Paracoccus pantotrophus: one gene and its partner. The protein of the gene in region 2 interacts with the protein of the main gene of each other region in a pairwise test. Links are inferred from orthologs where the notes say so. Each region holds a gene or a part of one and is shown on either strand. Other genes may lie near its edges. The genes, in order: gyrA and gyrB.

The links.
Region 1: the proteins of gyrB (region 2) and gyrA interact in binary tests that used the Escherichia coli proteins (3 or more experiments, as listed by UniProt). The link is inferred for Paracoccus pantotrophus from one-to-one orthologs.

Annotation. Positions count from the first base shown.
Region 1 is NZ_CP044423.1:1,334,431-1,346,099, reverse strand. What follows is about bases 6,389-9,704. They hold gyrA (DNA gyrase subunit A), read right to left. Parts: upstream 9,331-9,704; coding sequence 6,589-9,330; downstream 6,389-6,588. Other genes in these bases: ESD82_RS06460 (disulfide bond formation protein B), read right to left, coding at 9,424-9,704; ESD82_RS06470 (AI-2E family transporter), read right to left, coding at 6,389-6,527. In the rest of the region: ESD82_RS06495 (sulfotransferase), read right to left, coding at 1-155; ESD82_RS21730 (hypothetical protein), read left to right, coding at 299-439; ESD82_RS06485 (NUDIX domain-containing protein), read left to right, coding at 812-1,918; ESD82_RS06480 (cysteine synthase A), read left to right, coding at 1,953-2,984; ESD82_RS06475 (DUF3772 domain-containing protein), read left to right, coding at 2,993-5,401; more of ESD82_RS06470, read right to left, coding at 5,457-6,388; more of ESD82_RS06460, read right to left, coding at 9,705-9,918; ESD82_RS06455 (DedA family protein), read right to left, coding at 9,971-10,567; ypfJ (KPN_02809 family neutral zinc metallopeptidase), read left to right, coding at 10,696-11,547. UniProt on the Escherichia coli protein: A type II topoisomerase that negatively supercoils closed circular double-stranded (ds) DNA in an ATP-dependent manner to maintain chromosomes in an underwound state.
Region 2 is NZ_CP044426.1:1,870,435-1,881,894, reverse strand. The notes cover bases 7,685-10,791. They hold gyrB (DNA topoisomerase (ATP-hydrolyzing) subunit B), read right to left. Parts: upstream 10,404-10,791; coding sequence 7,965-10,403; downstream 7,685-7,964. Other genes in these bases: ESD82_RS19715 (DUF1491 family protein), read right to left, coding at 10,656-10,791; ESD82_RS19725 (outer membrane protein), read right to left, coding at 7,685-7,688. In the rest of the region: ESD82_RS19755 (aminotransferase class V-fold PLP-dependent enzyme), read right to left, coding at 1-785; ESD82_RS19750 (Lrp/AsnC family transcriptional regulator), read left to right, coding at 877-1,350; ESD82_RS19745 (ligase-associated DNA damage response exonuclease), read left to right, coding at 1,381-2,370; ESD82_RS19740 (cisplatin damage response ATP-dependent DNA ligase), read left to right, coding at 2,367-3,911; ESD82_RS19735 (ligase-associated DNA damage response DEXH box helicase), read left to right, coding at 3,908-6,337; ligase-associated DNA damage response endonuclease PdeM, read left to right, coding at 6,334-6,987; more of ESD82_RS19725, read right to left, coding at 7,053-7,684; more of ESD82_RS19715, read right to left, coding at 10,792-10,991; GTPase Era, read right to left, coding at 10,984-11,460. UniProt on the Escherichia coli protein: DNA gyrase negatively supercoils closed circular double-stranded DNA in an ATP-dependent manner to maintain chromosomes in an underwound state.

The DNA of each region.
Region 1 (11,669 bases), on a different replicon or contig from region 2:
CGGAAGGTCGTCCCGCCGGTCTTGCCGATGTGCAGATAAGCCCTTGTGCGGTCACGCCCTTCGGAAATCTGCCTGAGGATGAGGGGGTCGTCGGTCATGGCGTCCTGGGAATCGGCGTTCCGGGAAACCCTGCTTCGGGACCATTCGTCCATCAAGCTGGCGTTGCCGGCCCGAGCAAAACCTTGCGCATCTGCCCGGGCCGTTTGGGCAGGAACGGGCCGTTCGATTCCCGGCCGGCTGCCGCTGGCGCGGCCGGCGCGCTAAGCTTGCAGGCATGGGAACGACGCTTTTTTTGTCCATGACGGCGCTTGCCGCGTTTCTTGTCGGTATCGACCGCAAGGGCGCAATCCGTCTGCTGGCCTTTGGGCTTGGCGGTATGGCTGCGGCGGTGGCGCTTTGGGTGATGATCGCGCTGATTGCGGTCTATCGGCCCTTCTGACGTCGCCCGGCTTGTATCGGCGCGACTTCTGGCGCATGGCGGCGGTGCCGGGCGCGCTTGTCGCAGCCAGGGGCCGGAACCGGCGGCGATGTTTTGTCCGGTCCTGAAATTACTAAGATATTTCAAAGAGTAATGGCGGAGAGGGTGGGATTCGAACCCACGGAACCCGTGAAGGCTCAACGGTTTTCGAGACCGCCCCGTTCGACCACTCCGGCACCTCTCCGCGCTTTCGGGTGGTGGCGGCGATTTAGACGGGCGGGGGTTGAAGCGCAAGGGCCTTCGCGTCAAAACCGCGAAAAATTTGTCTTGCGGGGGAATCATGGGCGGAATGCGCAGGGCCGGGAGGATCGCCAGCTCCAGGAAGCCGCAGCCATGCCGCTGCTGATCGGACCGCTGGCCCATCCGCTTCTGCGCGCCCGCCTGGCCCCGCAGGCGGCCGAGGCCGGTTCGCTGCAAGGCCGGCTGGAAGGCGGCGGGCTGGCCGGGATCGCCGCCGATGGCTGGCCGCGGTTTGCCGCCGGCGACGAAGACCTGCCGCTGTGGCAGGCCGACTGGACGCCCGCCCTGCGCCGCTATGCCGAGATCTTCGGACTGGTGCCGCAGAGCCATCATGGCCGGGAACTGCTGGGCCTGGGCGAGGCGGCAAGCGATGCGCCCGAATGGCAGCCGGAGCTGGCCGCTGCCATGGCGGACCGGCTGCTGGCCCTGCCCGCGGATCGCCCGGCCGGGGCGATCCGCAAGCGCCTGCCGATGATCGCGACCTGGCTCGCCTCGCGCCGGCGCGCCGCGGCCGAAACCGCGGATCTGCCGCATGTCGGCCCGGCCGCATCCGAACGGGTCAGGATGGAGCCGGTCGAGGAACCCTATGCCGAATATTTCTCGGTCGAGGCGATCCGGCTGAGCCAGCACCGCAATGATGGCGGCTGGACCGATCCGCTGGCGCGCGCCGTCTTCGTCTCGGGCGATGCGACGGTGGTGCTGCCCTGGGATCCGCTGCGCGACCGGGTGATGCTGATCGACCAGCTGCGCGCCGGGCCCTTGGCGCGCGGCGATGCCCAGCCCTGGCTCTACGAGACCGTGGCCGGCCGCGTCGATGCCGGCGAGACGCCACAGCAGGCCGCCCGGCGCGAGGCGGTGGAAGAAACCGGCATCGCGATTTCCCGCCTTTTCGCCGCGCCGCACAACTATCCCAGCCCCGGCGCGGTGGCGGAATACCTGTATCTCTATGTCGGCATTGCCGACCTGCCCGACGGCAGTGCCGGCCTTGGCGGGCTTGCGACCGAGGACGAGGATATCCGCTCGCACCTTGTCCCGCGCGCCGAGCTGACGCGCATGGCGCTGGCGGGCGAGATCCGCAACGGGCCGCTGCTGAACCTGGCGCTGTGGCTGGAATTGCGCCACCAGGACATTCGCCGCGAACTGGTGCAGGAAGGCAAGACGGTTCCCGCGGGGTTGCCGCCGTCATGGGGCGACGTGTAAACCGGGCGAGAACATCCTGCGAAAGGCCAAGCCCATGCGCATCTGCCCCGACCTCGCCTCTGCCATCGGCAACACTCCCCTGATCCGGCTGCGTCGCGCCTCGGAAGAGACCGGCTGCGAGATCCTGGGCAAGGCCGAGTTCATGAATCCGGGCCAGTCGGTCAAGGATCGGGCCGCGCTCTACATCATCAAGGAGGCGGTGGCGCGCGGCGAGCTGAAGCCGGGCGGCACCATCGTCGAGGGCACGGCGGGCAATACCGGCATCGGGCTGGCGCTGGTCGGCGCCTCGATGGGCTTCCGCTCGGTCATCGTCATCCCCGAGACGCAGAGCCAGGAGAAAAAGGACATGCTGCGCCTGGCCGGTGCCGAACTGGTCGAGGTGCCGGCGGCGCCCTACAAGAATCCCAACAACTACGTGCGCTATTCCGGCCGCCTGGCCGAGGAACTGGCGCGGACCGAGCCGAACGGCGCCATCTGGGCCAACCAGTTCGACAATGTCGCCAACCGCCAGGCGCATCTGGAAACCACCGGCCCCGAGATCTGGGAACAGACCGGCGGCCGCGTGGACGGTTTCATCTGCGCGGTCGGTTCGGGCGGCACGCTGGCCGGCGTCGCCATGGCGCTGCAATCCAGGGGCGTGAAGATGGGCCTGGCCGATCCCGAGGGCGCGGCGCTTTACAGCTTCTATACCGAGGGCAAGTTCGACGCGCCCGGCTCGTCGATCACCGAGGGCATCGGCCAGGGCCGCATCACCGCGAACCTGGAAGGCTTCACGCCCGATTTCGCCTATCGCATCCCGGATGCCGAGGCGCTGCCGGTGATCTTCGACCTGCTGGAATATGAAGGGCTCTGCCTTGGCGGCTCGTCGGGGGTGAACGTGGCCGGCGCGATCCGCATGGCAAAGGACATGGGGCCGGGCCACACCATCGTGACGGTGCTTTGCGACTATGGCACGCGTTACCAGACCAAGCTGTTCAACCCCGAATTCCTGCGCGCCAAGGGCCTGCCGGTGCCGGAATGGATGGCCCGCAGGCCGGCCGACCTGCCCGAGGTCTATCAGGACTGAAGCGAACCATGCCCCGATTTGCCGCGCTGCCCCGGCTTGCCTTGCTGATCCTTGCGCTGTTCCTGGCGCTCGGCCAGCCCGTTCTGGCCCAGCCCGAGCAGGAGGCGCCGAATCTGACCGCCTGGAACAAGCTGGCCGACCAGGCCGAGCAGATCCTGGAATCCGGCTCGGCCAACGATGTCCGGTTGCAGACCATCCGCGACGAGGTGGTGAAATGGCGCGAGCGGCTGAAGGCGGGCCAAAGCGTCAACGCCACCCGCATCGCCACGCTCAAGGACCAGATCGCGGCGCTGGGGCCGGCCCCGGCCGAAGGCCAGACCGAGCCCGAGGAGATCGCTGCCCGTCGCAAGGAACTGGGCGAACAGCTTGCCACGCTGCAGGCACCGGGGCTGCAGGCGGTCGAGGCCTATGGCCGGGCCGACGGCATCGTGGCGCAGATCGACCAGACCCTGCGCGCCCGCCAGACTTTCGCGCTGATCCGCAAGACCCCCTCGCCGCTGAACCCGGCGCATTGGGGGCCGGCCGTGGCCGAGGCCGGCCATGTCGCAAGCCGCATCTATGCCGAGGCGCGGGGGCGCTGGGACAGCACCGCCGTCTCGTCGGACCGTGCCGAGCGGCTGGTCGTTGCCGTGGTGCTTCTGGTGGCGCTGCTGCTGTTGTCGCGCGGCCGGCGCTGGGTCGATTCGCTGCCCTCGCGGCTTTCGGCCCGCGCCAGCGAACGGTCGCGCGCGGCGCTGGTCTTCGGCGTCTCTCTGGGCCAGATCGCCATCCCGATGTTCGGGCTGATCCTGTTCGCCTCGGCGTTGGTGCTCTCGGGCCTGTTCGACGAATGGGGCCTGCCGCTGGTGATGTCGCTGGTGGGGGCGGGCGTGTCCTTCTTTGCCGGGCTGTGGCTGGCGCGGCGGCTGTTCCCGGCGCCCGACACCGCCGTCGAGCCGCCCTTGCCGATGAGCGAGGAGCGCCGCGCCAAGGCGCGCTTCCGGGCGACGCTTCTGGCCGCTGCCCTGGCGCTGCATCAGCTTTTCTCGCGCTCGATCCTGCCGCTTTCGGGCTTTCACAGCCAGAATGACAGCGACACCGTTCCGCAGCGGCTCAGCGAGGCCTCGGCCGGGGTGTGGCATTTCCTGCTGGTGCTGTTCGGCGCCTTCTGCCTCTTGCGGCTGTGCAACATGCTGCGCGGCCTGCGCCAGCCCGAACCGGCCGATACGCCCGATTACCGCATCCGGGTGGTGAATTTCCTGGCGATGATGGGACGGCTGGTGGCGGTGGCCGCGCCGGCGCTGGTGGCGGTCGGCTATGTCACCGCGGGCAATGCGCTGCTTTGGTCCTCGGTCATGACGCTGGCGCTGGTCGGGCTGCTGATCATCCTGCAGGATTTCATCGCCGATCTCTACGCCCTGGCCAAGGGCGGCGACCGTTCGGCGCGCGATGCGCTGATGCCGGTGCTGATCGGCTTTGCGCTGATCCTGCTGTCGCTGCCGGTTTTCGCGCTGATCTGGGGTGCGCGGGCCAGCGACCTGGCAGAGGCATGGACCAGGGCGCAGCAGGGTTTCTCGCTGGGCGGCGTGCGGCTGTCGCCGATGGCGCTGCTGACCTTCCTGATCGTCTTTGCCATCGGCTATTTCCTGACCAATTTCGTGCAGGGTGCCTTCCGCAGCTCGATCCTGCCCAAGACGAAACTGGATGCGGGCGGGCAGAACGCCGTCACCTCGATGATCGGCTATGTCGGCGTGGCACTGGCGGCGGTCTTTGCCGTGACCTCGGCCGGGATCGACCTGACCTCGCTGGCCTTCGTTGCCGGTGCGCTGTCTGTCGGCATCGGTTTCGGCATGCAGCAGGTGGTGTCGAATTTCGTCTCGGGCATCATCCTGCTGGTCGAGCGGCCGATCGCCGTCGGCGACTGGATCGAGGTTGGCGGCCAGCAGGGCATCGTCAAGAAGATGGCGGTGCGGGCCACGCAGATCCAGACCTTCGACCGCACCCAGGTGATCGTGCCGAATTCGAACCTGATCACCCAGCCGGTGACGAACTGGACGCGCGGCAGCCTGGCGGGGCGCATCATCGTGCCGATCACGGTGGGGGTGACGGCCGACAGCCGGCAGGTGGCCGCGCTTCTGCGCGAGATCGCCGAGGACCAGCCGACAGTGCTGGTGAACCCGCCTCCTGCGGTCCTGTTGCGCAGCATCACGCCGACGGGGCAGAATTTCGAACTGCGCGCCGTGCTTTCCGACATCAACGGCGGCGCCTCGATCGTCTCCGAGATCAATCACCAGATCCTGGAACGCTTTGCCGCGGCGGGGATCGTCCTGCCCGGCAGCGTGCGTGGCGCGCAGGACGTCTACCTGCACCAGGCCGAGGGAGAGGCGCCCGCCGCCCTTTCCCTTGCCGGCCCGCAGGACCAGCAGGATCGCAGCTAGTTGAGAAGCGCGCGCCGCGCCTTGCGCTTCTTCGTTCGCCAAATACCCCTGGCGCCTAACGGCGCAGGCCGCTGGGCGGTTCCTGTTCGGGCAGGCCCTCTTGCGACAGCATGATCGCCACCGGGCGCAGCCAGGGGATCTGGGCGCAGACGATCATGATCGCCACCATGATCGGCACGGCCAGGAAGGTGCCGGCGATGCCCCAGACCACGCCCCAGAAGGCCAGAGACAGCACGATCCCGAACGAGGACAGCCGCAGCGTCTGGCCCAGCAGCATCGGGTCGAAGACATTGCCGATGATGAACTGCACCGCCACGGTCAGCCCGCCCACGGTCAGCGTCACCGCCGGGTCGCCGGTCTGCGCCAGCACCATGGCGATGGTGATGACCGTGGCGGCGATCGAGCCCAGGGTCGGGATGAAGTTCAGGATGAAGGTCAGCATGGCCACCGCCCCGGCCAGGTCCAGCCCCTGCACCCGGAAGATCGTCCAGATCAGTGCCGCCGTGACCGCGCTGATCGCCGCCTTGACCACCAGGTAGCGGTTCACCCGGCGCATGATCTTGTGGACCGTCTCAAGCACCTGCCGGGCCTGGTCCGGGTCGCCGGTCAGGCGCTCGATCTTAATTGGGAACCAGATCCGCTCGCTGAACATGAAGCCGACGAAGGTCAGGATCAGCACCGAGCCCGAGATCAGGTTCGAGGCCTGCGCCGCCGCCGAGCGTATCCAGCCGGCGAAATCGATGCTGCCCATGAAGGTGCCGATCGCCTCCTGCACGTTCGGCCCCCAGCGCTGGCTAAGCCGCGCCAGCGCCGCCTGCGCCCGGTCGGCATAGACGATCGAGGTCGAGACCACCTCGTTCACCTGCGCCACCACCGCCGTCGCGGCCCAGAGCAGGCCCACGGCAATGGCGATCAGCGCCAGGGTGGTGGCCAGCCAGTTCGGCACCTTCAGCCGGGCAAAGGCCGAAATCGCGTCGCTGGTCAGCGAGAAGATGATGATCGCCAGCACCAGGCAGATCAGGATGAAGCGCGCCTGCACCAGCAGGAACAGGATCAGGCCAAAGGCGATCACGCCCAGAAAGCCGGTCTGCAACCGCTCGCTCAGATGCGAGTCCCGCCCGTCCAATCGCGTCCCCTCATGCTTTCCGGTGCCGGGGCGCGGCCTGCGTGCGCGCCCCGGCCATGTCTCAGGTTTCGGCCTCATCCTCGCCATTCTCGGCGATGCGGGCAACAGAAACCACTTCCTCGCCCGGCGCCGTGTTGAAGACGCGCACGCCGCCGGCGGAGCGCGAGCGGAAGCTGATGCCGTCCACCGGTACCCGGATCGACTGGCCGGTCGAGGTGGCCAGCATGATCTGGTCGTCGCGGTCCACCGGGAAGCTGGCGACCAGCGGTCCGCCGCGCATCGCCTTGTCCATGGCCATGACGCCCTGGCCGCCGCGGCCGCGCACCGAATAGTCATGCGACGAGCTGATCTTGCCGGCACCGCGCGCGGTGATGGTCAGGATCAGATCCTCGGCCGCCGACATCTCGGCATAGCGTTCCTGGCTGATCGCGGTCTCGGCGACGGCATCCTCATCCTCGTCGGCCTCGGCGCCGTCGTCCAGCGCGCCCTCGACGGCGCGGCGCATCTTCAGATAGGCGGCGCGTTCGGCCGGATCGGCCTCGAAATGCCGGATCACCGACATGCTGACCACGCGGTCGCCGGGCGCCAGGCGAATGCCGCGCACCCCGGTCGAATCGCGGCCCTTGAACACCCGCACATCCGTGGTCGGGAAGCGGATCGCCCGGCCGGCGGCGGTGACCAGCATCACGTCGTCATTCTCGGTCGCCATGCGGGCGCCGATCAATTCCACCCCCTCGGGCAGCTTCATGGCGATCTTGCCGTTGCGCATGACATTGGCGAAATCCGACAGCGCGTTGCGGCGCACGTCGCCTTCCGAGGTGGCGAAGACCACCTGGTAGTCGTCCCATTCGCTTTGCGGCGCATCGACCGGCATCAGCGCGGCGATAGAGACACCGGGCTGGATCGGCAGGATGTTGACGATGGCCTTGCCCTTGGCGGTGCGCCCGCCCAGCGGCAGCCGCCAGGTCTTCATCCGATAGACCATGCCGTCGGTGGTGAAGAACAAGAGCTCCGTGTGGGTATTGGCGACGAACAGGGTAGTGACCACGTCGTCTTCCTTCGTGGCCATGCCGGACAGGCCCTTGCCGCCGCGCCGCTGGGCGCGGAACTCGGCCAGGGCCGTGCGCTTGATATAGCCGCCCGAGGTGATGGTGACGACCATGTCCTCGCGCTCGATCAGATCCTCGTCGTCCAGATCGCCCGCCCAGTCGGTGATCTCGGTCCGGCGCGGCACGGCGAACTGGCTTTTCACCTCGCGCAGCTCGTCCGAGATGATGCCCATGATCCGCTCGCGCGAGGCGAGGATGGCCAGGTATTCCCGGATGGAATCGGCCAGCGTCTTCAGTTCGTCGGTGACTTCCTGCACGCCCAGCTGGGTCAGGCGCTGCAGGCGCAGTTCCAGGATGGCGCGGGCCTGGGTCTCGGACAGGTTGTAGGTGCCGTCCTCGTTGACCGGATGCAGCGGATCGTCGATCAGCTTCAGATATTCCACGATCTCATGCGCCGGCCAGCGCCGGGTCATCAGCCGCTCGCGCGCCTCGGCGGCATCGGCCGAGGAGCGGATGGTCGCCACCACCTCGTCGACATTGCTGACCGCCACGGCGAGGCCGCACAGCACATGCGCGCGCTCGCGCGCCTTGCGCAATTCGTAGGCGGTGCGGCGCGCCACCACCTCCTCGCGGAAGGTCAGGAAATGGGTCAGGAAGTCGCGCAGCGTCAGCTGCTCGGGCCGGCCGCCGTTCAGCGCCAGCATGTTGGCGCCGAAGCTGGTCTGCATCGGGGTAAAGCGGAACAGCTGGTTCAGCACCACCTCGGCGGTGGCGTCGCGTTTCAGCTCGATCACCACCCGCACGCCGACGCGGTCGGATTCGTCCTGGACATGGGCGATGCCCTCGATGCGCTTTTCCTTGGCCAGTTCGGCGATCTTCTCGATCAGGCTGGCCTTGTTCACCTGGAAGGGGATCTCGTCCAGGATGATGGCCTGGCGGCCGGCGCGGGTCTCCTCGATCCGGGTCTTGGCGCGCAGCACGATGCTGCCGCGCCCTTCCAGATAGGCCTTGCGCGCGCCCGAGCGGCCCAGGATGATGCCGCCGGTGGGGAAATCCGGGCCGGGCACGATCTCCAGCAGCCGCTCGGTCGGCAGGTCCGGGTTCTCGATCAGCGCCAGCGTGGCGTCCACGACCTCGCCCAGGTTGTGCGGCGGGATGTTCGTGGCCATGCCGACGGCGATGCCGCCGGCGCCGTTGACCAGCATGTTCGGGAAGCGCGCCGGCAGGACGGTCGGCTCGCGGTCCTTGCCGTCGTAGTTGTCCTGGAAATCGACGGTGTCCTTGTCGATATCCATCAGCAGATAGGCCGAGGGCTTGTCCATCCGCACCTCGGTATAGCGCATGGCCGCCGGGCTGTCGCCGTCCATGCTGCCGAAATTGCCCTGGCCGTCCAAAAGCGGCAGCGACATGGAAAAGTCCTGCGCCATCCGCACCAGCGCGTCATAGATCGAGGCGTCGCCATGCGGGTGATACTTACCCATGGTGTCGCCGACCGGGCGGGCCGACTTGCGATAGGGCTTGTCATGGGTGTTGCCGGTCTCGTGCATGGCGAAGAGCACGCGGCGATGCACCGGCTTCAGCCCGTCGCGCAGGTCGGGAATCGCCCGGCTGACGATCACCGACATGGCATAGTCGAGATAGGAGGAGCGCATCTCGTGCGCGATGTCGATCACCGGGCCGTCGTGATGCATCACGGCGCGCTCCGATCCGCCGTTCTCGGGGGTATCGTCGTCGTTTTCAGGGATGTCAGCCACGGGGGAAACCTCAAGATCTTGTTGGGCATGGGTCTATCCCATACCCGCCTTGGGTGCAATCTTGACGGGCCGCCCCGGCGCGGGAATTGCGGCTCAGGCCAGCCCGGCCTCGCGCCTGCGGCCGCGGACCGAGGCCAGCCACAGCGCCGAAAGCCCGGCCGAGAAGATGGCGTTCCAGCCGGCCATGGAAATGCCGAACAGGCTCCAGGCCACCTCGTCGCAGCGCACGACCGGCGCTTTTTCCAGCGCCGCCATCAGATCCTGCGTGGACATGCTGGCCAGGCCTGACACGCCGCCCGAGCAATGCTGCGGCCCTTGCCAGACCTGCAGCTCGACCCCGGCGTGATAGATGGCAAGGCCGGTGGCGCAAAGCGCGGCGATCAGCCCCAGCGCCGCCAGCCAGCGTTTCCAGCCGAAGAACCAGATCAGCCCGCCGATGATCGCGGCCACCAGATGCGGCCAGCGTTGCAGGATGCAGAGCTCGCAGGGCGCATAGCCCAGGCCCTGGAAGGTCAGCGCGGCGGCCAGCAGCGCGGCGGAACCGGCGCCGGCGGTGACGGCGATATGCTTGCTCGAAAATCCGTTCATGGCTTCCGGTTAGGACCGCGCGCGGCGGCCTGCAAATGCCAATCGCGTGAACTCAATGCGGCTTCCAGGTGACGACGCGGTAAAGATAGATCGCCACCACGGCCACCACCACCAGCTTGGACAGCGGATCGACCCAATCCGCGACCAGCGCATAGTTTTCATGCAGCATCAGCCCGGCGAATGTCAGCACCCCGGTCCAGAGCGCGCTGCCGATCACGGTATAGAGCAGGAATTTCCACATCGGCATGCGCGCCAGCCCGGCGGGAACCGAGATCAGTGTCCGAATGGCCGGGATCATGCGGCCGAAGAACACCGCCATGGCGCCGTGGCGCTGAAACCAGTCATGCGCCGCGTCGATATCCGCGGGTGAGAGCGTCAGCAGCCGGCCATGACGGGCGGCGAAACGCTTCAGCCGCTCCTCGCCGAACCACAGGCCGATGTAATACCACATCAAGGTGCCCAGCACCGAGCCGATGGTGCCGACCAGGATGGTCAGGGTCAGCGACATGCGGCCGCTGCCGGCCAGGAAACCGGCCAGCGGCATGATCACCTCGGAGGGGATGGGCGGGAAGACGTTCTCGGCCACCATGAGCATCAGCACGCCGAGATAGCCCCAGCTCTCGATCGTCGAAACCACCCAGTCGAACATGGCTGCCCCTTTCGTTTCGGGACGTGCTGCGGGCTGGGGCCGGAACTGTCAAGCCCGCGCGCGTGTTGCGCCATGGCGGGGTTGCGATAACCTTGGCAGGCGGGACCAGCGGCAGGGAGGACGGCGCGATGGAATGGCGGGGCAGGCGCGGCAGCCGGAATGTCGAGGATCGTCGCGGCATGGGCCGGGCGGCGGGCGCCGGCGGCATGGGCGTCGTCGGGGTTCTGGTGGTGCTGGCGGTGGGGTATTTCTTCGGCATCGACATCTCGCCCATCGTCGGCGCGCTGGACGAGGGCGGCCGGACCGGCGAGCCGCGCGAACTGACGCAGGAGGAGCGCGAGATCGGCCAGTTCGTCTCGGTGGTGCTGGCCGATACCGAGGAGGTCTGGGCCGGCGTGCTGCCCGACCAGGCCGGCGTGTCCTATCAGGATCCGGGACTGGTGCTGTTCTCGGGCGCGGTGCAATCGGCCTGCGGCGGCGCCTCGGCGGCGATGGGGCCGTTCTATTGCCCCGGCGACCGCAAGGTCTATCTGGACACGGATTTCTTTCGCGTCATGGCCGGCAAGATGGGGGCGGGCGGCGATTTCGCCTATGCCTATGTCATCGCGCATGAGGTTGGCCATCATGTGCAGAACCTGCTGGGTACGCTTTCCGAGGTGAACGGGCTGCGCGCGCGGCTGGGCGAGCGCGATGCGAACCGGCTGTCGGTCGCCACCGAATTGCAGGCGGATTGCTATGCCGGGATCTGGGCGCGCCAGGCCAGCGAGCAGTTCGGCAGCATCGAGGAGGGCGACATAGACGAGGCGATCAATGCCGCCGCCGCGGTGGGCGACGACACGCTGATGGAAAGTGCCGGCCGGGCAGTGGTGCCCGATGCCTTCACCCATGGTTCGGCCGCCGAGCGCCAGGCCTGGTTCAAGCGCGGCTTCGCCTCGGGACAGATGGGACAATGCGACAGTTTCGCGGCCGTGGGGAACTAGGGCGGCGGCGCGGGTGGCGCGGCCGCAGGGGTATTTGCAGAACGAAGAAGCGTAGGGCAATGCCCTTGGCGGGGTGGCCGCCGGAATATTCGGGGAAACGGTGAAAGACGGTGCCGCGGCGG
Region 2 (11,460 bases):
GGCAGGGTGGGGCGGTCCGCCAGCACCGCGTCGCGGCGCAGGATCAGGACGCCCGAGGCGCCCGGCCCGCCGATGAACTTGTGCGGCGAGATCACCACCGCATCCATGCCCAGCCGCATGTCGATCGGCAGATAGGGCGCGCCGCCGGCATGGTCCCAAACCACCTTGGCCCCAGCCGCCTTCAGGATGCGCGTGACCTCGGCCACGTCAGTCAGCGTGCCGGTGACATTCGAGGTGGCCGAGAAGCTGCCGATCACCGGCCCTTCGGCGCGGTCCAGCGCCGCGCGCAGCGCCGCGAGGTCCGGCCCGCCGGTGGCGGCTTCGGGGATGGTCACGACCTCGGCGCCGCTTTCGCGCCAGGGCAGGATGTTCGAGTGATGCTCGTAAGGCCCGATCAGCACCGTGGCCCCCGGCCCCGCGCCCAGCAGGTACACCAGCCGGTTGATGGCCTGCGTCGCACCCGAGCCGGTAAAGATCACCGCATGTTCGGCGCCGGCATGGGTGCAGAATCCGATCACCTCGCGCGCGGCGCGGCGCATCCGGGTCATGATGCCGCCGCAATGGCTGGCCTCGGTATGGCTGTTGGCATACCAGGGCAGGACATTCTCCATCACCCAGTCCTCGATGGGCCGCAGCGCCCGGCCCGAGGCAATGTAATCGGCATAGATCATCCGCCGCGGCCCGAAGGGGCCGTCGATCACCGCGTCGCGGCCGATCACGCCGTCATGGATTACCTGCATCGGGTCGTCGCCCAGCCGGGCAAGGTAGCTGTCGAAAGGCGGCATCGGATTCCTCGTCTTTATGCGCGAATCTTGACCCGCAACGGCCGAGGAATCATTCTGAATGTCTGCCAATATGCCGGATTTTGGTTGTCAAATGAACGATAAAACTCTCATTATTGATGAAATCGACAACCGCCTGCTGGCGCTGCTGCAGCGCGATGCCAGCCTGTCCCAGCGCGAGCTGGCCGAGCGGGTGGGCCTGTCGCAGAACGCCTGCTGGCGGCGCTTGCAGCGGCTGACCGAGGCCGGGGTGCTGCAAGGCAGCCGCGCGGTCATCGACGCCACGGCGCTGGGGCTGGGGCTGACGGTGTTCATCATGATCCGCACCCGCCATCACGACGACGCCTGGGCGCGGCGCTTTCGCGCCCGGATCGAGTCGTTGCCGCAGATCACCGAGTTCCACCGCATCGGCGGCGAATGGGACTACATGGCCAAGGCGGTGGTGGGCGGCATGGCGGGCTATGACGCGCTTTACAAGCAGCTGATCGCAGACATGGATCTGGAACGCGTCACCGGCGTTTTCTCGATGGAGACGATCTTCGAGGGCCGGCCGCTGTCTCCGGCTTGATTTTCACGAAATGTTCTACATCTTCGGGTCATGCGCGCCGATTCCATCCTGTTCCCGACCGAAGCCGGCCTTTTCTGCCCCGAGGGCGGCTTTCACATCGACCCGCTGAAGCCGGTCGAGCGCGCGCTGATCACGCACGGCCATTCCGACCATGCCCGCTTCGGCCATGGCGCGGTCATGGCCACGGCCGAAACGCTGGAGATCATGCGGCTGCGCATGGGCGACGGCTTCGCGGGCTCGGTCCAGGTGGCTGAAGGGGAAACCCGCATCGGCGGCGTCACCGTGGGATTCCACCCGGCCGGGCATGTGCTGGGCTCAAGCCAGATCGCCGTCGAGGCGGGGGGCTGCCGTATCGTCGTCTCGGGCGATTACGCGCGCCAGCCGAACCCGACCTGCGCGCCCTTCGAGCCGGTGCCCTGCGATGTCTTCGTGACCGAGGCGACCTTCGGCCTGCCGGTGTTCCGCTTTCCCGACCCGGCGGTGCAGGTGGAAAAGCTGCTCTCCAGCATGGCCGAGTTTCCCGACCGCCCGCATCTGGTCGGCGCCTATGCGCTGGGCAAGGCGCAGCATGTCATCGCCCTGATGCGAGAGGCCGGCTATGACGCGCCCATCGCCATCCATGGCGCGTTGAAGGTGCTGTGCGATTTCTATGCGGCCCGCGGTGTCGATCTGGGCGCGCTGGTGCCGGCCACCGCCGAGGATGTGGCGGCGCAGCTGGTGATCGCGCCGCCATCGGCATTCGCCAGCCCCTGGGTGCAGCGGTTCCGCGACCCGGTGATCGGCTTCGCCTCGGGCTGGATGGCGGTGCGCGCCCGCGCCCGCCAGCGCGGGGTGGAACTGCCGCTGGTCGTCAGCGATCATGTGGACTGGCCCGCGCTGACAGGCACGCTGGCGGAACTGGCGCCCGCCGAGGTCTGGGTCACGCATGGCGCCGAGGACGGCGTGATCCGCTGGTGCGAATTGGCGCAGATCCCGGCCCGGCCGCTGCGGCTGGTGGGTTACGAGGACGAGGCGGAATGAAAGCCTTTGCCGCCCTGCTGGAGCGGCTGGCCTTCACGCCGGCGCGCAATGCCAAGCTGCAGCTTTTGCAGCATTATCTGGAACGCACCCCGGACCCCGATCGCGGCTGGGCCCTGGCGGCGCTGACCGGCGACCTGGAATTGCGCCGGGTTACGCCCTCGCTTCTGCGCGGGCTGGCGGCCGAGCGGGTCGACGACCAGCTTCTGGCGCTGAGCTATGATTTCGTCGGCGACCTGGCCGAAACCATCGCGCTGATCTGGCCCGAGGGCGCCGAGGACGACCCCTCGCTGGCCCAGGCGGTGGCATTGTTGCAGGGCACCGGCAAGGCGGCGCTGCCCGGCGCCATTGCCGGCATGCTGGACCGGCTGGGCCCGTCCGAGCGGCTGGCCTTCCTGAAGCTCGCCACCGGCAACCTGCGCGTCGGCGTCTCGGCCCGCATGGCGCGGATGGCGCTGGCGGGCATGGGCACGCCCTCGGTCCCCGAGATCGAGGAGATCTGGCACGGGCTCGCGCCACCCTATGCGGCCCTGTTCGGCTGGCTGGGCGGCGGGGCGCGGCCGGACAGCGCGGCGCTGGCGCCGTTCCGCCCGGTGATGCTGTCCACGCCGACCGATCTGGACGAGCTGCGCGCGCTGGACCCCGGCGCGTATTTCGCGGAATGGAAATGGGACGGCATCCGCGTGCAGGCGGTCAGCGAAGGCGGCATGCGGCGGCTGTATTCCCGCACCGGCGAGGATATCTCGCATGCCTTTCCCGACGTCATCGAGGCGATGGAGTTCGAGGGCAGCGCGGATGGCGAGCTGATCGTGCGCCGCGAGGGCGCGGTCGCGCCCTTCGGCGAGCTGCAGAAGCGGCTGAACCGCAAGACCGTCGGCAAGGGGTTGCTGGCCAGCCATCCGGCGGGCTTGCGGCTTTACGACCTGCTGCTGTGGGAGGGCCGCGACCTGCGCGCCGAGCCGCTGGAGATGCGCCGCGCGGTGCTGGAGGCGGTGGATTTCGGCACCCGCATCGACATTTCGCCGCTGCTGGATTTCGCCTCGTGGGAGGATCTGGCCGCGCTGCGCGCCGACCCGCCCGCCGCCGTCATCGAGGGGGTGATGATCAAGCGCCGTGACAGCGCCTATGTCGCCGGCCGGCCGCGCGGACCCTGGTTCAAGTGGAAGCGCGACCCGATGGTGGTCGATGCGGTGCTGATCTACGCGCAGCGGGGTCATGGCAAGCGCTCGGGCTTTCATTCCGACTTCACCTTCGGCCTGTGGGATGGCGGCGAGCTGGTGCCGGTCGGCAAGGCCTATTTCGGCTTTACCGATGCCGAGCTGCGCGAGCTGGACCGTTTCGTGCGCCAGAACACCGTCGAGCGTTACGGGCCCGTCCGGGCGCTGGCGCCGAAACTGGTGGTCGAGGTGGCCTTCGAGGGGCTGAACCGCTCGACCCGGCACCGTTCGGGCGTGGCGATGCGCTTTCCCCGCATCAGCCGCATCCGCTGGGACAAGCCGGCGGCCGAGGCGGACCACTTGGAAACGCTCGAGGCGATGCTGTGATCCTGCCGCCCGAGTTCCAGGACTGGTTCGCCCGCCAGGGCTGGCAGCCGCATCCGCATCAGCTGGCGCTGCTGGCGGCGACCGGCGACAGCCTGCTGATCGCGCCGACCGGCGGCGGCAAGACGCTGGCGGGGTTTCTGCCCTCGCTGGTGGAGCTGGCGCAGGCGGCGCGGCCGGATGGGTATTTGGAAAACAGAGAAGGCCGAAAGGGTCTGCATACGCTCTATGTCTCGCCGCTGAAGGCGCTGACCGCCGATATCGGCCGCAACCTGGCGCGGCCGGTGGCGGAGCTGGGGCTGGGGGTGCGGGTCGAGGACCGGACGGGCGATACCGGGCAGAGCCAGCGCCGCCGCCAGCGCGTCGATCCGCCCGAGATCCTGCTGACCACGCCCGAGAGCCTGGCGCTGATGCTGAGCTATCCCGAGGCGCCGGCGATCTTCGGCGGCTTGCGCCGGGTGGTGCTGGACGAATTGCATGCCTTGGCGGAAAGCAAGCGCGGCGACCAGCTGATGCTGGGGCTGGCCCGGCTGCGGCAGCTTGCGCCCGGGTTGCGGGTGACGGGGCTGTCGGCGACGGTCGAGGATCCGCAGGCTTTGGCGGGGTTCATGGCCGGGGCCGCGCCGGTGACGGTGGTCGAGGCCGATCCCGGCCCCGATCCCGACATCGCCATGCTGCCCACCGCCCGGCCCGCGCCCTGGTCGGGCGGCGGCGGGCATCATGCCATCCCCGAGGTGCTGGCGGCGATCCGCGAGGCCCGCACCACCATCATCTTCATCAACACCCGCGCCCAGGCCGAGCTGTTCTTCCAGGCGCTCTGGGCCGCGAATGACGAGAACCTGCCCATCGGCTTGCACCATGGCAGCCTGGCGCGCGAGCAGCGGGCCCGGGTCGAGGCGGCGATGGCGGCGGGCGCATTGCGCGCCGTGGTCGCGACCGGCAGCCTGGACCTGGGCATCGACTGGGGCGCTGTCGATCTGGTGATCCAGGTCGGTGCGCCCAAGAACGTCAAGCGGCTGGTGCAGCGCATCGGGAGAGCGAACCATCGCTACAATGCGCCCTCGAAGGCGCGGATCGTGCCGGCGAACCGCTTCGAGCAGATCGAATGCGTCGCGGCGCTGGAGGCGGTGCGCGAACGCGACCTGGACGGCGATCCGCGCGGGCCGGGGCCCTTGGACGTGCTGTGCCAGCATATCGGGCTTACCGCCTGCGCTGCGCCCTTCGACGCCGATACGCTTTATGCCGAGGTGGTGACGGCCGGCCCCTATCGCGGCCTGACGCGGCCGGATTTCGACGCCTGCCTGGATTTCGCCGCGACCGGGGGCTATGCCTTGCGTGCCTATGACCGCTGGCAGCGGTTGGTGCTGCGGGGCGGGCTGTGGCAGCTGCGCGATCCGCGGGCCGCGAAGCTCTTGCGCATGAATGTCGGCACCATCGTCGAGGCCGAGATGGTGAAGGTCCGGCTGCGCGGCCGCGGCGGCGTGCCGCTGGGCGAGGTCGAGGAGGGTTTCGCCGCCAGCCTGACCCCAGGCGACAGCTTCTTGATCGGCGGCCGGGTGGTGCGCATGGACGCCATGCGCGAGATGGTGATCGAGGTCACGCCAGACCCCACCCGGCAGCCCAAGATCGCGGTCTATTCCGGCGTCAAGCTGGCCATGTCCACGCAGCTTTCGCATCGCGTGCTGGCGCTGATCGGCGATCCGGCGCGGTACGGTGCCTTGCCGGCGCAGACGCGGGAATGGCTGGGCTTGCAGGCCGCGGTCTCGGCCCTGCCGGAGCCGGGGCTGCTGCTGTCGGAAAGCTTTCCCCATGCCGGGCTGTGGCATTTCGCGCTTTACGGCTTTGCCGGGCGCAATGCCCTGCAGACGCTGGGCCTCTTGCTGACCCGCGAGATGGAGGAGGAGGGGCTGGGCCCCTTGGGCTTCCTGTCCACCGATTACGCGCTGCTGGTCTGGTCGCTGGACGCGGTGCGCGATCCCGCGCCGCTCTTGGACCGGGCGCGGTTGCGGGCGGGCCTGGGCGACTGGCTGGGCGGGAATGCGGTGATGAAGCGCAGCTTTCGCAATGTCGCCACCGTCGCCGGGCTGATCCAGCGCAACATGCCCGGCCAACGCAAGAGCGGGCGGCAGGCGACATTCTCCAGCGACATCCTTTACGACACCTTGCGCAAATACGACCCCGGCCACCTGATGCTGCGCATCACCGCCGAGGAGGCGGGGCGGGGCCTTGTCGATTTCGGCCGGATCGAGGAGATGCTGGACCGCTCGCCCCGGCGCGAGCATCGGATGCTGGACCGCGTCTCGCCCATGGCCGCGCCCTTGCTGCTGGAGGTCGGCCGGGTGCCGATCCGCGGCGAGGGCCGCGAGCGGCTGGCGCAGATCGAGGCCGAGGCGCTGATGGCCGAGGCCGGGCTGGAAGGGATCGCATGAGCGGATACGCCTTTGATTTCCATGGGCTGCGTCTGGAGGCGCGGGCCTCTGGCGCGCTGTGGTGGCCGGAAGGCGCGGTGCTGGTCGTGGCCGACCTGCACCTGGGCAAGTCCGAGCGCATGGCCCGGCGCGGCGGCCCGCTGTTGCCGCCCTATGAGGGGTTGGCGACGCTGGAGCGGCTGGCGGATGAGGTTGCGGCGCTGGACCCGCGGGCGGTGATCAGCCTGGGCGACGGTTTCGACGACCTGGCGGCGGCCGAGGCGCTGGACCCGCTGGTCGCGGCCGCCCTGTCGCGGCTGGCGCAGGGGCGGGACTGGGTCTGGATCGGCGGCAACCATGACCCCGGCGCGCCGGCGGGCCTGCCGGGCCGGGCGGCGGACAGCCTGCGGCTGGGCCGGGTCGCGTTGCGGCACCAGGCGGGGCAGGGGCCGGACATATCGGGCCATTTCCACCCCGCCGTGCGGCTGGCCGGAGAGCGGCGGCGCGCCTTCCTGCTGGGCGGTGATCACCTGTTGCTGCCGGCCTTCGGCGCCTATACCGGCGGGCTTTTACAGGACGATCCGGCGCTGGCGGCGCTGGTGCCGCAGGGGCTGGCCATAGCCTGCGGCGCCCGCGCCATCCCGCTGCCGCTGGGCCGCCGGCGGTCGTGAGAAACGAAAAAGAGCCGCCCCAGGGCGACCCTTTCCCGTCCGCGGAGCCGGATCAAGCGTCCGGGTCAGAACTTGAAGTTCAGACCCAGCTTCAGGTTGTGATAGTCGGGAGTGGCATTGGTGTCGAAAGTGCCGTCCGATAGGTTTTCCGTGCCGAAATTTGCATATTCGTATTCGCCGGTCAGCGACATGCGGTCGGTAAGCTTCTTTTCGGCACCCAGGCCGACGACATAGCCGGTTTTCGAGTAATCGTCGCGGATGGCGGCGCCATTGCCGGTGATCGAATACTCGACCTTGGCGCGGGCCACGCCGGCGATCCCGTAAAGCAGGACGTCGCTGTTCAGCACATAGCCGGTCTTCAGCCGCAGGGCGAGCAGGTTCTTGACCTTGGATTCGGCGTCATAGCCGGCGGTCGAGAAGCTGTCCTTCACGTTGCCGGCTTCGAAGCCCAGTTCCGGGCCGATGACCCAGCGGTCGCGCTGCCAGCGATAGCCCAGGCGGACGCCGGCATTGGCGCCGCCCAGCTCCAGCTTGTCGACGGTGGTGCCGTTGACGCCGACAGCATCGTCGCCTGCGAAAGCATAGCCCAGCGTCAGGCCGGCATAGCCGCCCGCCCATTCACCGGCGGGGGCTTCGACGACCGGGGCAGTGACGTCGCTGTCAACGATCGGCGGTGTAAAACCTCCCGCATTCGCGGCCAAGGTTGTGCCAAGGGTCAGCGACGCCGCGACCGCAACGGTGAGGGGAGCTTTTACAGAAACAGCGCACATGTCCAAATCTCCTATGCGTGACGCCCGGGAAGTCCAAAATCCCCGGCATCAAAATCGTTCAACAACTAGGCTTGCGGTCGGAGGGCCGCAAGCGGCGCCTGAAAGCGCCGCCGCTTTATGGCGCAGCTCGCGACATGATAGCAACAATAAAACCAAAGATCGTGTCAAATCTGGTGATTCTGCGACATCATGGAATGTCGTTAAGCCTCATATGTCCAGGTTCTCCACGCTCAGGGCGTTCTGCTGGATGAAATCGCGGCGCGGTTCGACCACATCGCCCATCAGCTTGGTGAAGATGTCGTCGGCCTCGGACAGATCCTCGATACGCACCTGCAGCATGGTCCGCGCCGCCGGGTCCAGCGTGGTTTCCCACAGCTGCTCGGGGTTCATCTCGCCCAGGCCCTTGTAGCGTTGCAGCGACAGGCCCTTTTCGCCCTCCAGGAAGATGGCCTGCAGCAGGCTCATCGGGCCGTGGATCGGGATGCCGCGATCCTTGCGGATCAGCTGCGCGGTCTGGCCATAGACCTCGTGCAGCGCATCGGTCATGGCGCCCAGCCGCCGGCTTTCGGCGCTGCGCAGCATCGGGCCGTCCAGGGTGCGGCTTTCCTCGACGCCCCGTAGCAGCCGGGTCAGGCGGATGCCGGCATCCTGGGTCGGGCGGCCGGTCCAGCCGCGCTCGTATTCCTCGGCGATCAGGTCCAGCCGCTGGGCCACGGCATTGGCCACGCCCTGCGCATCGGCATCGACCCGGCCCTGCACCAGCGCGCCGGCGATGGCGGCCTGCTCGGTGATATGGGGCGGGTAATGCGTCGGATAGGCGCGCAGGATGCGGCGCACGGTGCGCGCCTCCTCGACCACGCGGGCCAGGTCGGCGCCGGTCAGGGTCTCGCCATGGCCAAGCCGCAGGCTGGCGCCGTCGATGCCCTGTTCGATCAGGTAATCCTCAAGCGCCGCCTCGTCCTTCAGATAGACCTCGGAGCGGCCGCGGCTGACCTTGTAGAGCGGCGGCTGGGCGATATAGAGATGCCCGGCCTCGATCAGATCCGGCATCTGCCGGAAGAAGAAGGTCAGCAGAAGCGTGCGAATATGCGCGCCGTCCACGTCGGCATCGGTCATGATGACGATCTTGTGATAGCGCAGCTTGTCCAGGTTGAACTCGTCGCGCCCGATTCCGGTCCCCAGCGCGGTGATCAGCGTGCCGATCTGGTCGCTGCTGAGCATCCGGTCGAAGCGCGCCCGTTCCACGTTCAGGATCTTGCCGCGCAGGGGCAGCACCGCCTGGTTCTGGCGCGAGCGGCCCTGCTTGGCCGAGCCGCCGGCCGAGTCGCCCTCGACGATGAACAACTCGGACAGCGCCGGATCCTTTTCCTGGCAATCCGCCAGCTTGCCGGGCAGGCTGGCCACGTCCATCGCCGTCTTGCGCCGGGTCAGCTCGCGCGCCTTGCGCGCCGCCTCGCGGGCCAGCGCGGCTTCGATGATCTTGCCCAGGATCGACTTGGCCTCGGCGGGGTTTTCCTCGAACCATTCGGCCAGCTTCTCGCCCACCAGCCCCTCGACCGCCGGACGCACCTCGGATGAGACCAGCTTGTCCTTGGTCTGGCTGGAGAATTTCGGGTCCGGCACCTTGACCGACAACACGCAGGTCAGCCCCTCGCGCGCGTCGTCGCCGGTGAAATCGACCTTTTCCTTGCGCGCCTGGGCATTGGTCTGCGCGTAATTGTTGATGACGCGGGTCAGCGCGCCGCGGAAGCCGGCCAGATGCGTGCCGCCGTCGCGCTGCGGGATGTTGTTGGTGAATGGCAGCACGGTCTCGTGATAGCTGTCGTTCCACCACATCGCCACCTCGATGCCGATGCCGCCGCGCTCGCCGGTGATGAAGATCGGCTCGGGCATGACCGGGGTCTTCGAGCGGTCGATGAACTTCACGAATTCCCGCACGCCGCCTTCGTAGTAAAGCTCGGTCCGCAGCGGTTCGGCATGGCGCTCATCCTCCAGGATGATGCGCACGCCCGAGTTCAGGAAGGCCAGTTCCCGCAGCCGGTTCTCCAGTACCTTGTAGCTGAAGTCGCGATTCGAGAAGGTGCCGTCCGCCCGGTCCTCCCTCGACGAGGCCAGGAAGCGCACCTCGGTGCCCTTTTCGCCCGGCTCGGCATCGCCGACCACGCGCAGGTGCTCGACGGTGTCGCCGTTCTCGAAGCGGGCGTAATGTTCTTTGCCGTTGCGCCAGATGCGCAGCTCCAGCCAGTCCGACAACGCATTGACGACCGAGACGCCGACCCCGTGCAACCCGCCCGAGACCTTGTAGCTGTTCTGGTCGAACTTGCCGCCGGCATGCAGCTGGGTCATGATGACCTCGGCCGCCGAGACGCCCTCGGTCGGGTGCATGTCCACCGGAATGCCGCGGCCGTTGTCGCGCACCGAGACGCTGCTGTCGGCGTGGATCTTGACCCGCACGAAATCGGCATGACCGGCCAGCGCCTCGTCGATGCCGTTGTCCACGACCTCATAGACCATGTGATGCAGGCCCGAGCCGTCGTCGGTATCGCCGATATACATGCCGGGACGCTTGCGCACCGCTTCCAGGCCCTTGAGAACCTTGATGGAATCGGCGCCGTAATCGGAGGTCTGGGGGGCGGGTTCGGTCATTGTCTTCTTATCCTGCCTTGGACCCGCATCTTATAGTGTGCGCGGCAGGGAATGTCACGGGAAAGCCACAAGATTTAGCGGCTTCCCACCTGCCGGCGCCCCGCCATGCCCGCCACGCCGCACGCCCGGCCGTCCCGCGGGAAACCCCCGGCTTCTTCGTTCCCCAAATACCCATGCCGGCGGCGCGGCCAGGCCCATGCCGGGCCGATCTCTCCCGGCTTTCGCCGTTTTCCAGGTACTCATGCCGGCGGCTCAAGCCAGCCCGTCCTCGTCCAGCAGGGTGCGGGTGTCGGGGCTCTCGATCTCGATCACCCACAGGTCGGGGTCGCGGGCGATGTTGCGGGCGATCTCGGCGTCGATCTCGGGCTCCCCGGCCTCGTTCAGCCGCAGCCAGAGCCGCCGGTCGGTCTCGAAATCCCATTCCCGGACCCAGAGGCTGGCGCGGCGGTCCAGCGTGGCGCATTTCACCATGACGCTGCCGGCGGTGTCGTCGCCATGCCGGGTGACATAGGCCGGGATGCCGGCCAGACCCAGCCGGCGCAGATAGGCCGCGACCCAGATGCCGGCGGCCAGCCGCGGCTCAGGCATCGCCGTCGCGGAAGTCGAGGCCCATCTCGTTGTAGCGCTCGGCCTCGTCCAGCCAGTTCTCGCGCACCTTCACCTGCAGGAACAGGTGGACGGGGCGGCCCATGAACTCGGCCAGCTCGGCCCGTGCCGCCTGGCCGACGGCCTTGATCGTCTCGCCGCCCTTGCCCAGCACGATGCCCTTGTGGCCGGGGCGGGCGACATAGACGATCTGGTCGACGCGGGCAGAACCGTCCTTGCGCTCCTCCCATTTCTCGGTCTCGACCGTCAGCTGATAGGGAATTTCCTCGTGCAGGCGCAGGGTCAGCTTTTCGCGGGTGATCTCGGCGGCGATCATGCGCATCGGCAGGTCGGCCACCTGGTCCTCGGGGTAAAGCCAGGGGCCCTCGGGCACCTGCCCGGCCAGCCATTCCAGCAGGTCGTCGCAGCCATGGCCTTTTTCGGCCGAGATCATGAAGGTGCGGGTAAAGTC